Regions from separate parts of the Anoxybacillus sp. ST4 genome, predicted to be linked through region 1. Evidence: riboswitches for the same ligand, from Rfam matches in the RefSeq annotation. Region 1 holds a riboswitch; the other holds the start of a gene.

Region 1 (6,072 bases):
AGCTCACCGCGCTCAACAACTGTGACAGCTGCCCCCCGTTTTGCTAGCTCAAAAGCAACGCTACTACCAATAATACCTCCCCCGATAATTAAAACGTCCATGTGCTCTCCCCCATTTGTTTTCGATATAATCGCACCATTTCCAACGGGTCATCGCCATAAAATATAGTGGACATCACCGCGATCCCTTTTGCCCCTGCCATAAACACATCGCGAACGTGCGCCGGTTGAATGCCGCCGATCGCAATTACAGGAATGTGTACGCGACACGTCAATTGTTGCAACGCTGTAACCCCTCGCGGTTTCACTCCTTCTTTACAGCTCGTTTCGTAAATATGTCCAAAAACCACATAGTCTGCCCCTTCCTCTTCCGCTTGTTTCGCTTCTTCAAACGTATGAACGGAACGACCGACACGCAAAAAAGGAAAACGTTCCTTTACTCGTTTTGGCGCTAAGCTATGATGTGCAAGCTGAACCCCACCCACGCCGTAGACGACCGCAACGTCTACGCGATCGTTGATGACGATTTTTTCCGCGGGCACACCTGCTTGAAGCAGTTTTTCTACAATGATCCCAATCTCTTTTGCCGGACGATGCTTTTCACGAATATGAATGAAATGAGCATAGGTGTGAACGAGCGATGAAATGTGAACGAGCGCATCTATTGACTGCTTTCCAGTTGAAATGAGATGAAGTTCTCCCATATTACCGCACATCCTTCACCGCAACGTATGGGAACACATCCGCCATATAATACCCAACAGCAACAATCATACATATGACAACAAATAAATAAACATCATATTTTCCGAGCTTTACTTCATAATAAAACGTCCGCTTTCGACCATTTGTGAATCCTTTCGTCTCCATAGCAACTGCGATGCGCTGAGCGCGCCGAATGCTTTGCGATAAAAGCGGGATAGCATATCGCTTCACAAGTTCAAGTTTGCTGCGAAATCCGTTCGCTTTGGCGGCTCGTCGTACTTTCAACGCCTGATGTACCGTTTGAAATTCTTCGATCATGATCGGCAGTAAGCGAATAGCCGCTAAAAAGCTATATGCGTATTTTGGCTTCAACTTTACTTGTTGCATAAGCGAATAAAATAAAAGCACCGGCTTCGTCGTGAGCGCAAACATCAACCCGAAAATCGCAAATAAAAGGGCGCGAAACCCGAGATGTACACCGCGATAAAAACTTTCTTCTGTAATGTGAATGAGCCCCCAGCGAAACCACGTCGTTTCTCCCTTTCCAAACAAAATCATCGACGACGATGTAGACACGAAAATAAAAAGGAACGGGAGAAGAAATAAAAAAATATGTTTCATTCGATAGCCGCTAAACAATATAAACAGCACCGTAAACCCAACCGCCCAGTTCATAAGCACGTTCGGGTTATGAACAAAAACGATGACGACAAACATCGGCAAAAATAAGAGCAGTTTCGCTGTCGGATTCGTTTGATGCAACCACGTTTCTTTATGTTCCATACTCCATCTCATCATATTCCACCTCGCACAACGATCCGCGGCGCAACCTTTTCATCAGCGACAAGCTTTCCGTTTTCAATGACCCATCGTCTCGTGGCGAATTGTGACACGATGCGCTCATCGTGTGTTACCATCACGATCGCTTTTCCTTGTTGCCGATACGCTTCGAGCCATTCAAGCAGCGCAAACGTATTTTTTGCATCTTGCCCGAACGTCGGTTCATCAAGCAACAATAAGCGATGGCGATCTGCCACCGATGCCGCAACGCTTAGCCGCCTTTTTTGCCCCATCGACAATTGATACGGATGTAAATGTCTCTGGTCAGCTAAATGAAAGCGAGCAAGCAACTGCTCTACTTTTTCTGCAATCTCGTTTTCCTTGCAGTTCTCGAGCCGCAAGCCGTATGCCAACTCATCATCGACGCGATGTGTGACAAATTGAAATTCTGGATTTTGAAATACAAAAGCCATGTTGTCGTATAACGACTCATCATCTATGATCTGATGGCCTTGCCAATACAAATCGCCTTCTGTTCGAATTAATTTCATCAAGCTTTGCAGCAACGTGCTTTTTCCTGCCCCGTTTTCCCCTGTAACTACAATCCATTCTCCTGCATAAATCGTCAAATGGTTGACTGCGATTTTCTCTTCTTTTTGCCGAAAGCCACGGAGCGATGGCACATGTAAAAGAACGTCTCCCTCTTCATACGGTTGTTGCGCGGTTTTTGGCTTTTCATACGCCTCCCACACACCCGGGTACCAAATGCCTTGTTCGTCGATAAACGAGCGATACGTTGAAAACACGGCGTGCGTCGGACCATCAGCGATAATATCGCCATGTTCGTTAAATAAAACGATGCGCTCAACAAAGTCAAGAATGTGATCAATTTTATGCTCGACGATAACAACAGTTCGATCTTCCGCCACTTCTTTTAACGTTTCCCATACCGCTTTCGTTCCTCCTTCATCAAGAAACGCTGTCGGTTCATCTAAAAATAGCACATCAGGCTCAAGCGCCAAAACCGACGCAAGCGCCAACCGCTGTTTCATCCCCCCCGATAGCGTTTGAATCGGTACGTGAACGTCCGACAGACGAAGGCGAACAAGTTGAAGAACGTGAGCGATTTTTTCATCCATGTGGGCGCGAGGTACACCGAGATTTTCAAGCACAAACGCTATTTCTTCGTCGACGTATGGCATGCAAAACTGAGAATCTGGATCTTGAAACACATAGCCTGCACGCTTTGGAACATGAAGCTCTTTCGCTTTCATCGGCACATCGACAGAGCGTGGGATAATCCCTGCCATTACTTGTAGTAGCGTCGATTTTCCACACCCAGACGGACCTAAAAACAACACTTTCTCTCCTTTTTCAATCGAAAGCGATAAATCTGTAAATAATCGCTTTTTTGCTCCAGGAAACTTCAATCGAAGTTGCTCAATATGAACGGCTTTTGTCAATGATGTCACCTTCTATTGATCTAACGAATCGTAATCTTCTTTTGACGTCGGGCGCAACAATTGTGTCACACCTGTTTTTTCAAGTGCTTTCACAAGGGAATAAGCAAACAATCCAGAAATCACAATCGCCCCAACAAAGCGTGCGCCGATGAATAACGTTAAATTCCACCACGCTAATTGATCGATGTAACCTTTGTAAAAATCAAGCACGAGCGAAGCGATCGTCGAACCAATTGCTGCAAGCGATACAACTGCGACATCAAAACGTTTATAACGGAAAGCAGCAAACACAAGCTCAGCGAACAATCCTTGTACAAAGCCGTAAAACAACACTTCTAATCCCCATTCAGAACCAACTAAAAACTCCCCGGACGCAGCGGCAACTTCAGCAAGCAATGCCACACCCGGCTTACGAATGAGTAAATATGCGACTGTAGCGGCGATAAACCACATGCCATAAATGAGCTGATCGATATGAAGCCCGAGCGGCTTTACCGCATAGTAAAGCGGCCCCCACACTTTATACACAATACCAAATACAATTGCTATAACAACGGTCGTTAATACATCTGTTAATTTAAGCCCTTTCGTTTGCATGAACATTCTCCTTTCCAATTGGCCAATATTCTAATTTGTACGCCATCTCCCAAAATAAATACTCGTATTGACTGCTGATCCAAAAGTGTTGCTTCATTCGCTCACGTTCTTTCTCGCTCGCTGTTTTTGCGATGTCGTTTAACCGTGCAATTTGTTGCTCGACAAGCTGTTTAAACCAGTCGGAGCCGTACGCTTCAATCCATTTCGCATAAATCGGCTGCTTCGGTTTGCAATGCTTCAATCTCTCCCCGATTTCGTAATACAACCAATAGCACGGCAAAATGGCTGCCAATACATCGCCAAAGTGTCCCGCAAATGCTGCTCGGTACATGTGCGACGTGTAAGCATAAGCGGTTGGTGACGGAACAAACGACGCCTTTTCTTCCTCGGTAATATGAAGCTCTTTCATAAACGTCTCATGCAAACGAAGTTCAGCTTCATATGTGTTTTGCGCATGATTGGCCATGCTCGCTGTCGTTTGTAAATCGTCGGCCATCGCCCCGCCAAGCGCTTGCACTTTCGCAAAGTGTGTCAAATAATATGAATCTTGTAATACATAATAACGAAAACAACGTAAATCGAGCGTCCCTTCCCCTAACTCCTTCACAAACGGATGATGAAAGCTCGCCTCCCAAATCGGATCGACAGCTTTGCGCAATTGCTCTGAAAACAACATGTCCTCTCCCCCTTATGAAAAATAAAAAACCACTTTCTTTGCGCAAAGAAAGTGGTTAATAAACGATGGAATTTGATATAAAGACACACTTCGCACCGTTTCCACTTCCCTACGCTGGTATGATCCAGATCAGGTTCTAAGGGTCTCAAAGGCACACTTTGATCTCAGCCTATCTAAAGGCCCCCCTAGTGGAATGCATTTGCGTTATTGACTTTGTCACTAATATTAGCATATTTCACTCAATTGTCAAATATTTTTTATCCATCATTTGCGCACATCGTTTTCTTCCTGTATGCTAAAGTAGCGAATATATAGTCAGGAGTGGGAAACATGGCAAATGTTTTTTTAAAACGAAAGCGAAAAAAGCGGCTCGAACTTGGACATCCATGGGTGTTTCAAAGTGAAGTCGATTATATTGAAGGAGATTCTGAGCCGGGTGATTTCGTCAACGTATATAACCATCAACGTCATTTTTTAGCGAAAGGATATATCAATCCGAAATCACAAATGATCGTGCGCGTGTTGACGCAAAACCCAAATGATGAATTAAATGCACAATTTTTTATGAACCGTATTCGACAAGCATGGGCGTATCGCGAACGCATGATTCCTGGCGTCCGTTCATGCCGCGCCATTTATGGTGAAGCAGATTTTTTGCCTGGATTAATCGTTGATAAGTACGAGGATGTGCTTGTCGTACAAATTTTATCGCTCGGCATGGAAAAACGAAAAGAATGGATTTTACAAGCCCTTCTTGACGTTTTTCAACCGAAAGCTATTTATTTGCGCAACGACGTACACGTGCGTGAATTAGAAGGACTAAAACAAGAAAAAGGATTTTGGTACGGCACGTGCGACACAAACGTACAAATTGAGGAAAATGGCGTCAAATATATTGTCGATATTGAAAATGGACAAAAAACAGGATTTTTCTTCGATCAACGCCAAAATCGTGCCGCGATTCAACCGCTTATTACAAGCGAATCGACCGTGCTCGATTGCTTTACACATACAGGCTCATTTATGTTAAATGCTTGCTTATATGGAGCAAAACATGTTACTGCTGTCGATATTTCAGAACATGCCATTGAAACAGCAAAACGAAACGCCGCGCTAAACGGATTTACAAATGTACAGTTTGTCGTCGCAAACGCGTTTGATTATTTACGCGAATGCGTGCAAGAGGGAAAAAAATGGGACGTTGTCATCATTGACCCGCCGGCGTTTGCAAAATCTGCTCATGCGGTGCCGAAAGCGCTCGCCGGTTATAAAGACATTAACTTAAACGGCTTAAAACTTGTGAAAGATGGCGGCTTTTTCGTCACAGCAAGTTGTTCGTATCACGTGCATCCCGACATGTTTCAAGCTATGGTTGCCGAAGCGGCATTTGACGCAAAGAAAATTTTACGTCAAATTCATTGGAGCGGCGCAGGATACGACCATCCAAAACTGCTTGCCGCCGACGAGGGCGACTATTTAAAATTTGCCATTTACGAAGTGCATTCACGCAAATAAAACAGGTTGGGGCATCCTAACCTGTTTTAAAATGGACAAATTTTTGCGCACACATCGCGTAAAAATGAAGTATACTATAATTGAAAACGCTTTCTTTTTTGTGAGGTGGTTTCATGTGGCACTCAAAACAATTTGCCCAAAATGCTTTGGGAAAAAGAAAATAAAAATTTGTTTGTCGCTTTATAAAACATGCTCGTTTTGCAACGGAACAGGGAAAATTCAACAAACACCAACGAAGCGAATTAGTTAAAAAGCACTTCACACTAACCATTGATGTGAAGTGCTTTTCGCTTATGCTGCGGATTTTCGCTGCTTCGCTTTCGCTTGCGCTCGTAAA
Region 2 (6,072 bases), on a different contig from region 1:
TTTTTGTGCATTTCCTGTTTGTGAGCCGTAAAGGATCGTTATTTCTTTCGATACGTGGGCTTCTTGCTGTACCGCTGTGCTCGCAAATTCGGTAGCAGCTAAATATCCGCTTAACCAAAGCTTTTGCGCTGGCGTTAATGTCGGCCAAAGTCGGTTGAGCAAGTCAACTTGTTGTTCGTTAAATGGGCTATTCGTCACTTGAAATGGCAACATCTTTCACCTCTCGTTTTTCTACTATTCCTATAAATCAAGTATGTTTTATTTGACTTTACCGCAAAAAATAAAATTAGTAAAATAAATATAAATTATCAGAACTATTTATTTTTTTAATGATTAAGGGGCGATAGCTGTGTACGACGAATTAAAAACATTTATGACTTTAGTACAGGTGAAAAACTTCACAAAAACTGCGGAAATTCTCCATCTATCCCAACCGAGCGTCAGTTTGCACATTAAAAATTTAGAAAAAGAATTTCAAACGAAACTATTTATTCGTTCGCCAAAAAAACTACAAGTGACAGCGACTGGCGAATTACTTTACGATCGAGCTAAAAAAATGATTGCCTTGTACGAACAAACAAAACAAGATATTTTAGAATACCACGATTGTGTGAAAGGAACATTGAAAATCGGGGCTAGTTTTACGATCGGGGAATACGTGCTTCCTTCTTTTTTACTTTCTTTACAAGACGATTATCCAGAGCTACACTTCGAAGTGATGATTGGCAACACGAAGGAGATCGTCGAGCTTGTCCGTTCATATGAAACCGATATTGGCTTAATTGAAGGGCAAACGAACGAAAAAGAATTGGCTGTTTATCCATTCATGCAAGATGAGCTTGTCATCGTGGCTTCAAACGATCACCCGCTCGTTCACAAACAAGAAGTATGTATAAGCGATCTACAAAATCAAATATGGATTACGCGCGAATTAGGCTCTGGCACACGTGAATACTTTAACCATTTTATTCGTTCAAATGGATTAAAAATTAAATCGCTCATGATCATCAGCAGCAATCAAGGAATTAAAGAAACGCTAATGCGTGGAAATGGATTAGCCTTTCTTTCGCGCCATGTCATTGAGCGCGAATTAAAACAAGGTCACTTATCGATCGTCTGTTTAAAGCACCCCCCTTTTTACCGAACGTTTTCTTATCTTTATGCACCGACAATGAAAAGCAAAAAAATTGTTCATTTATTTATTGATTTTCTCGAACGAAAAAAGATGTAACGAGTACGGTTATCCCGCTCTGTTACATCCTTTTCGTCTTAATGCTCTGCTAGCTGTGACACTGGAACACGCTGTTGATTTTCCGGATTGTCTAAAAAATGGATTGTTGCCGTTTCCGTTTGCGCATCGACATGTTCGATATATACCGATTTTCCATTATACGTTACATTTTTCATATCGGGCGATTGAGCAATTTGTTGCGCACGTGTTACGTTCATGTTGTTTCCCTCCCTTCAAACGATTATTATCATCTACGTTTCACGTTAAAAATATACAAAAAAGAGCACCCACAAGGTGAAGTGACCCCTGTCAAGTAGACAGGGGTCACTTCAAGGTTGGTATGCTGCTCTTATTTTTTATACACATGAATCGAAAGTCCTTTTTTCTCATAAACATATGTGAAAATAAAGGAAGAGCAGGGCGAACATAGAAGTAATTGTTGATCTATAGAGGAGGGAGATAATGCTAGAAAAGTGGTTGAAAAAGTCTTCGTATACAGTCGTATTTACTGGGGCGGGAATGTCTACAGAGAGCGGACTTCCCGATTTTCGTTCGGCAAAATCAGGACTTTGGCGTACGAAAAACCTACAACAATTAGCGAGTACGTATGCTCTGCAACATAACCGCGAGGAATTTATCGCGTTTTACCAATATCGCATTCGCGCGCTTCTTGAATGCCAACCACATATCGGACATACAATTTTAGCAAATTGGCAAACACGAGGGCTTATTCATCAAATTATCACACAAAATGTCGATGGATTTCATCAACGAGCAGGTAGTACAAATGTCATTGAATTACATGGAACGTTGCGAACCGTTCATTGCTCGCGCTGCAAACAAACATATGATGCAAAACGGTATGTAGACGAACAGTTGAAGTGCACGTGCGGTGGTTTTTTGCGCCCTTCCGTTGTTTTATTTGGCGAACCATTGCCGCATGATGCGTTTGAACAAGCATGGACAGCAGCCGAACGAGCAGATTTGTGGATTGTACTCGGCTCTTCTTTACAAGTATCGCCAGCTAACGAACTTCCTGTCGCCGCTAAACGTGGAGGTGCAAAACTCGTGATCGTAAATATGGAACCGACTCCATTAGACGATTGGGCAGATTTACTCATACATGACCGTAAAATTGGGGAAATGCTGCAGGAAATTGACGAATTACTTTAAAAATAACTGTGTCCCAAAAGCGTGCTCTTTTGGGACACTTGAAATATTTCTTTTTCATACCTTATTTCCCAAAAACGATTCGTATATTGCTTGTGCCTCATGTTCGCCCACATCAACGACTTTTTTGCATATACCTGGCATGACCGTTGCGTGTACGGTACATAATCCGAGTCGTTGTTGCATACGAGATTGAGAGATTGTTAACGATTGAATACGATGCTTTAACCGCTTAGTTATGTAAATAACAATCGCAATCGGATGTAACCGTTTCTCGCTTCATTCATCATGTTCATCTTCCTTTACTAAAGAAGAAATGTGTAACGCAACTTCTCTGCTTCTTGTTCATCAAGAAATGGAATTTCATGTGCCATTGCTGCTGTATAAATATAAAGCGAAGCAAGTTTATACTTTCTTGCTAATGGACCTTGCTTTACATCAACATGTTGCACGCGGCGAAGCGGAATAAGCGTACGCTTACGAATCCACACCCCATGCTCAAGCCCGATTTCCTGATCGCGTATCATATACCACCAACGTTCCCATTTCCAGCGTGGAACGAAGAAAACGAATAACATGCCATCTACAATCGACAAACAGACAAACATCAAAACGACCCATGTTGAAACGAAAAAACTAACAATTACGTACAGAAAGGAAAAAATAATGAAACGAATAGCTTCATATATGCGCCATATAGACACAGCACGTTTCGATAGAACATTCCCCGTTTTCTTACACACCACTTTTTCACGCTTCTATCACTGCACTTCTAACATACGAACTCCATCCCGAAATCATCGGTTCGTACGTCCACTATGCCTCCATTTTAACAAGTTTTTCATTTATAACTTTACAACATTTTTATCATATGTTAGACTATTTTTAAAGTTCATAATTTCTCATCTACTAGGGGAGTCCAATAGCTTGGACTGAGAGAAGAACGCGTAAAAGTTCTTTGACCCTTTGAACCTGATCTGGGTGATGCCAGCGTAGGGAAGTAGATGGTGCGAGTGTCATTCGCTTGTACTATTTGCGGACAAAATCAGGTTCTTTTTATGGAACCTGATTTTTTTACGTGTTGGCATTGCTCCTATTAAAAAATGAAAAGGAGCGAATAAGAATGAACGATTTATTTTCCAACATGCTGTTTCCATCAAGTAAAAAGGTTTATGTGCAAGGAAGTCGAAAAGATATTTGTGTTCCGATGCGTGAAATTCAACTGTCGCCAACAAAAACAGAAACAACAATATTAGAAAATGGGGCGATTCGCGTTTATGATACAAGCGGACCATATACCGATCCACTCTTCAAACCAAATATTCATAAAGGATTGCCAAAATTAAGAGAAAAATGGATAACGGAGCGTGGCGATGTAGAAGAATATAGCCCTTCATTAGCGAGAACAAACATTCCTTTTTCACCTAGACGTTTTCGTGCGAAAAAAGGGAAAGTTGTGACCCAAATGCATTATGCGAAACGAGGAATCATTACACCTGAAATGGAGTTTGTTGCTATTCGCGAACAGATGGATCCAGAGTTTGTTCGACAGGAAGTGGCAGCAGGAAGAGCAATTATCCCAGCTAATATCAATCACCCTGAGAGTGAACCAATGATCATTGGAAGCAAGTTTCATGTAAAAATTAATGCGAATATTGGAAACTCTTCCGTTACATCCTCAATGGATGAAGAAGTTGAAAAAATGCTTTGGGCTATTCGTTGGGGTGCCGACACGGTCATGGACTTATCGACAGGAAAACATATACATGAGATACGAGAATACATTATTCGCAACTCCCCTGTACCGATTGGAACTGTACCTATTTACCAGGCGTTAGAAAAAGTGAACGGCATTGTCGAAAACTTATCATGGGACATTTACCGTGAAACATTAATTGAACAAGCCGAACAAGGCGTAGACTACTTTACTATTCATGCAGGTGTCTTACTTCGCTATATCCCACTAACAGTCAACCGAACAACCGGTATTGTCTCTCGGGGTGGCTCAATTATGGCACAATGGTGTTTAGCACACCATGAAGAAAACTTTTTATACACCCACTTCGAAGAAATTTGCGAAATTTTAAAAACTTACGATATTGCTATTTCACTTGGGGATGGATTACGTCCAGGCTCAATTGCAGACGCAAACGATGAAGCGCAATTCGCCGAGTTACAAACACTTGGGGAGTTGACAAAAATCGCTTGGGAACATGATGTCCAAGTGATGATCGAAGGTCCAGGGCATATTCCAATGCATAAAATTAAAGAAAATGTCGATAAACAAATTGAAATTTGTCACGGGGCACCTTTTTATACGCTAGGTCCTATCACTACCGACATTGCACCAGGTTACGACCATATCACCTCAGCTATCGGTGCAGCGCTTATCGGCTGGCACGGTACGGCCATGCTTTGCTATGTGACACCAAAAGAACATCTCGGCCTACCGAATAAAGAAGACGTCCGCCAAGGAGTCATCGCCTACAAAATTGCTGCCCACGCTGCTGACTTAGCAAAAGGACACCCTGGCGCACAAACGCGTGATGATGCATTATCAAAGGCGAGATTTGAGTTCCGTTGGCAAGATCAATTCAACTTGTCACTAGATCCTGAGCGCGCACGTGAATATCACGATGAAACGCTACCGGCCGAAGGAGCAAAGCTTGCTCATTTTTGTTCGATGTGCGGTCCAAAATTTTGTTCAATGAATATTTCTCATGAATTGCAAAAAACACTACAAAGCGAAGCAATGAAAGAAAAGGCAAAACAATTTGTTGAATATACAAACATCATGCAAGCTGAGAGATAGCGCTCAGCTTGCATTTTTATTACAAAAAACGTTATTTAAGTCATATTCGTTGACATTCCATTTACTGTAGCTTAAATTTAAGTCGTAACTTTAAGTAGAAAATATTGAAAGAGGTGACTCACTTGCTCACAGATTTCATCATTTTTCTGTTAGGATTGCTTCTAATCATTGGTGTATTCACAACGAAATTTTCTTCTTGGCTAGGCGTGCCGTCACTTGTATTTTACATACTCGTCGGAATGATTTTATCCAAATTTATATATTATGATAACGCTTTTCTCACCCAGATTGTTGGTATTTTTGCGTTAATCGTTATTTTGTTTGAAGGTGGGATGAACACAAAGTGGAATACATTAAAAAAAGTTTTAGCTCCCGCTGCCTCCCTTGCAACGTTTGGAGTGCTAATTACTGCCATTTGTGTAGGCATATTTGCCAAATACATTTTACACGTTTCATGGGCCGAGGGATTTTTATTAGGCGCTATCGTTTCCTCGACTGACGCTGCAGCAATATTTGCTACGTTAGGAAGCGTCTATGTAAATCGCCGTCTCTCAGCAACACTAGAAGCTGAGTCGGGGATGAACGATCCGATGGCCGTTATTTTAACCCTCTCCTTGATTACATTTATCCAACAGCCAGAACTATCTATTTTCCACACCTTTCTCAGCTTTATTTGGCAAATCGTTATCGGTATTCTTGTTGGGCTTGGAGTAGGAAAATTAACTGTGTGGTGTTTGAATAAAATAAATCTTGATTCCTCGGGATTATACCCCACTCTATCTTTATCGTTTGCGATACTCTCTTATAGTATAGCAGCCCTGCTAAAAGGTAGTGGGTTTCTTTCAGTATATGCTATGGC

Evidence for each region. A riboswitch is a leader RNA that binds a small molecule or an ion and turns the genes downstream of it on or off. The one in region 1 is predicted to bind thiamine pyrophosphate.
Region 2: it holds a riboswitch for thiamine pyrophosphate, as region 1 does, so the genes downstream of both, thiC (phosphomethylpyrimidine synthase ThiC) here and tenA (thiaminase II) in region 1, are expected to answer to the same signal.

What each region holds. Positions count from the first base shown of each region.
Region 1 covers NZ_JAHZOE010000008.1:27,362-33,433, reverse strand. Annotated here, with positions in the region: gene thiO (glycine oxidase ThiO) at 1-101, opposite strand, end outside; gene tenI (thiazole tautomerase TenI) at 89-703, opposite strand; gene K1I44_RS07335 (energy-coupling factor transporter transmembrane component T family protein) at 705-1,499, opposite strand; gene K1I44_RS07330 (ABC transporter ATP-binding protein) at 1,499-2,947, opposite strand; gene K1I44_RS07325 (ECF transporter S component) at 2,960-3,550, opposite strand; gene tenA (thiaminase II) at 3,525-4,220, opposite strand; TPP riboswitch at 4,310-4,417, opposite strand; gene K1I44_RS07315 (class I SAM-dependent rRNA methyltransferase) at 4,551-5,735, shown strand; gene K1I44_RS07310 (PepSY-associated TM helix domain-containing protein) at 6,027-6,072, opposite strand, start outside.
Region 2 covers NZ_JAHZOE010000019.1:36,272-42,343, forward strand. Annotated here, with positions in the region: gene K1I44_RS11395 (assimilatory sulfite reductase (NADPH) flavoprotein subunit) at 1-213, opposite strand, end outside; gene K1I44_RS11400 (LysR family transcriptional regulator) at 350-1,231, shown strand; gene K1I44_RS11405 (small acid-soluble spore protein H) at 1,270-1,449, opposite strand; gene K1I44_RS11410 (NAD-dependent deacylase) at 1,694-2,404, shown strand; gene K1I44_RS11415 (PH domain-containing protein) at 2,459-2,659, opposite strand; gene K1I44_RS11420 (PH domain-containing protein) at 2,707-3,009, opposite strand; TPP riboswitch at 3,303-3,417, shown strand; gene thiC (phosphomethylpyrimidine synthase ThiC) at 3,525-5,213, shown strand; gene K1I44_RS11430 (potassium/proton antiporter) at 5,327-6,072, shown strand, end outside.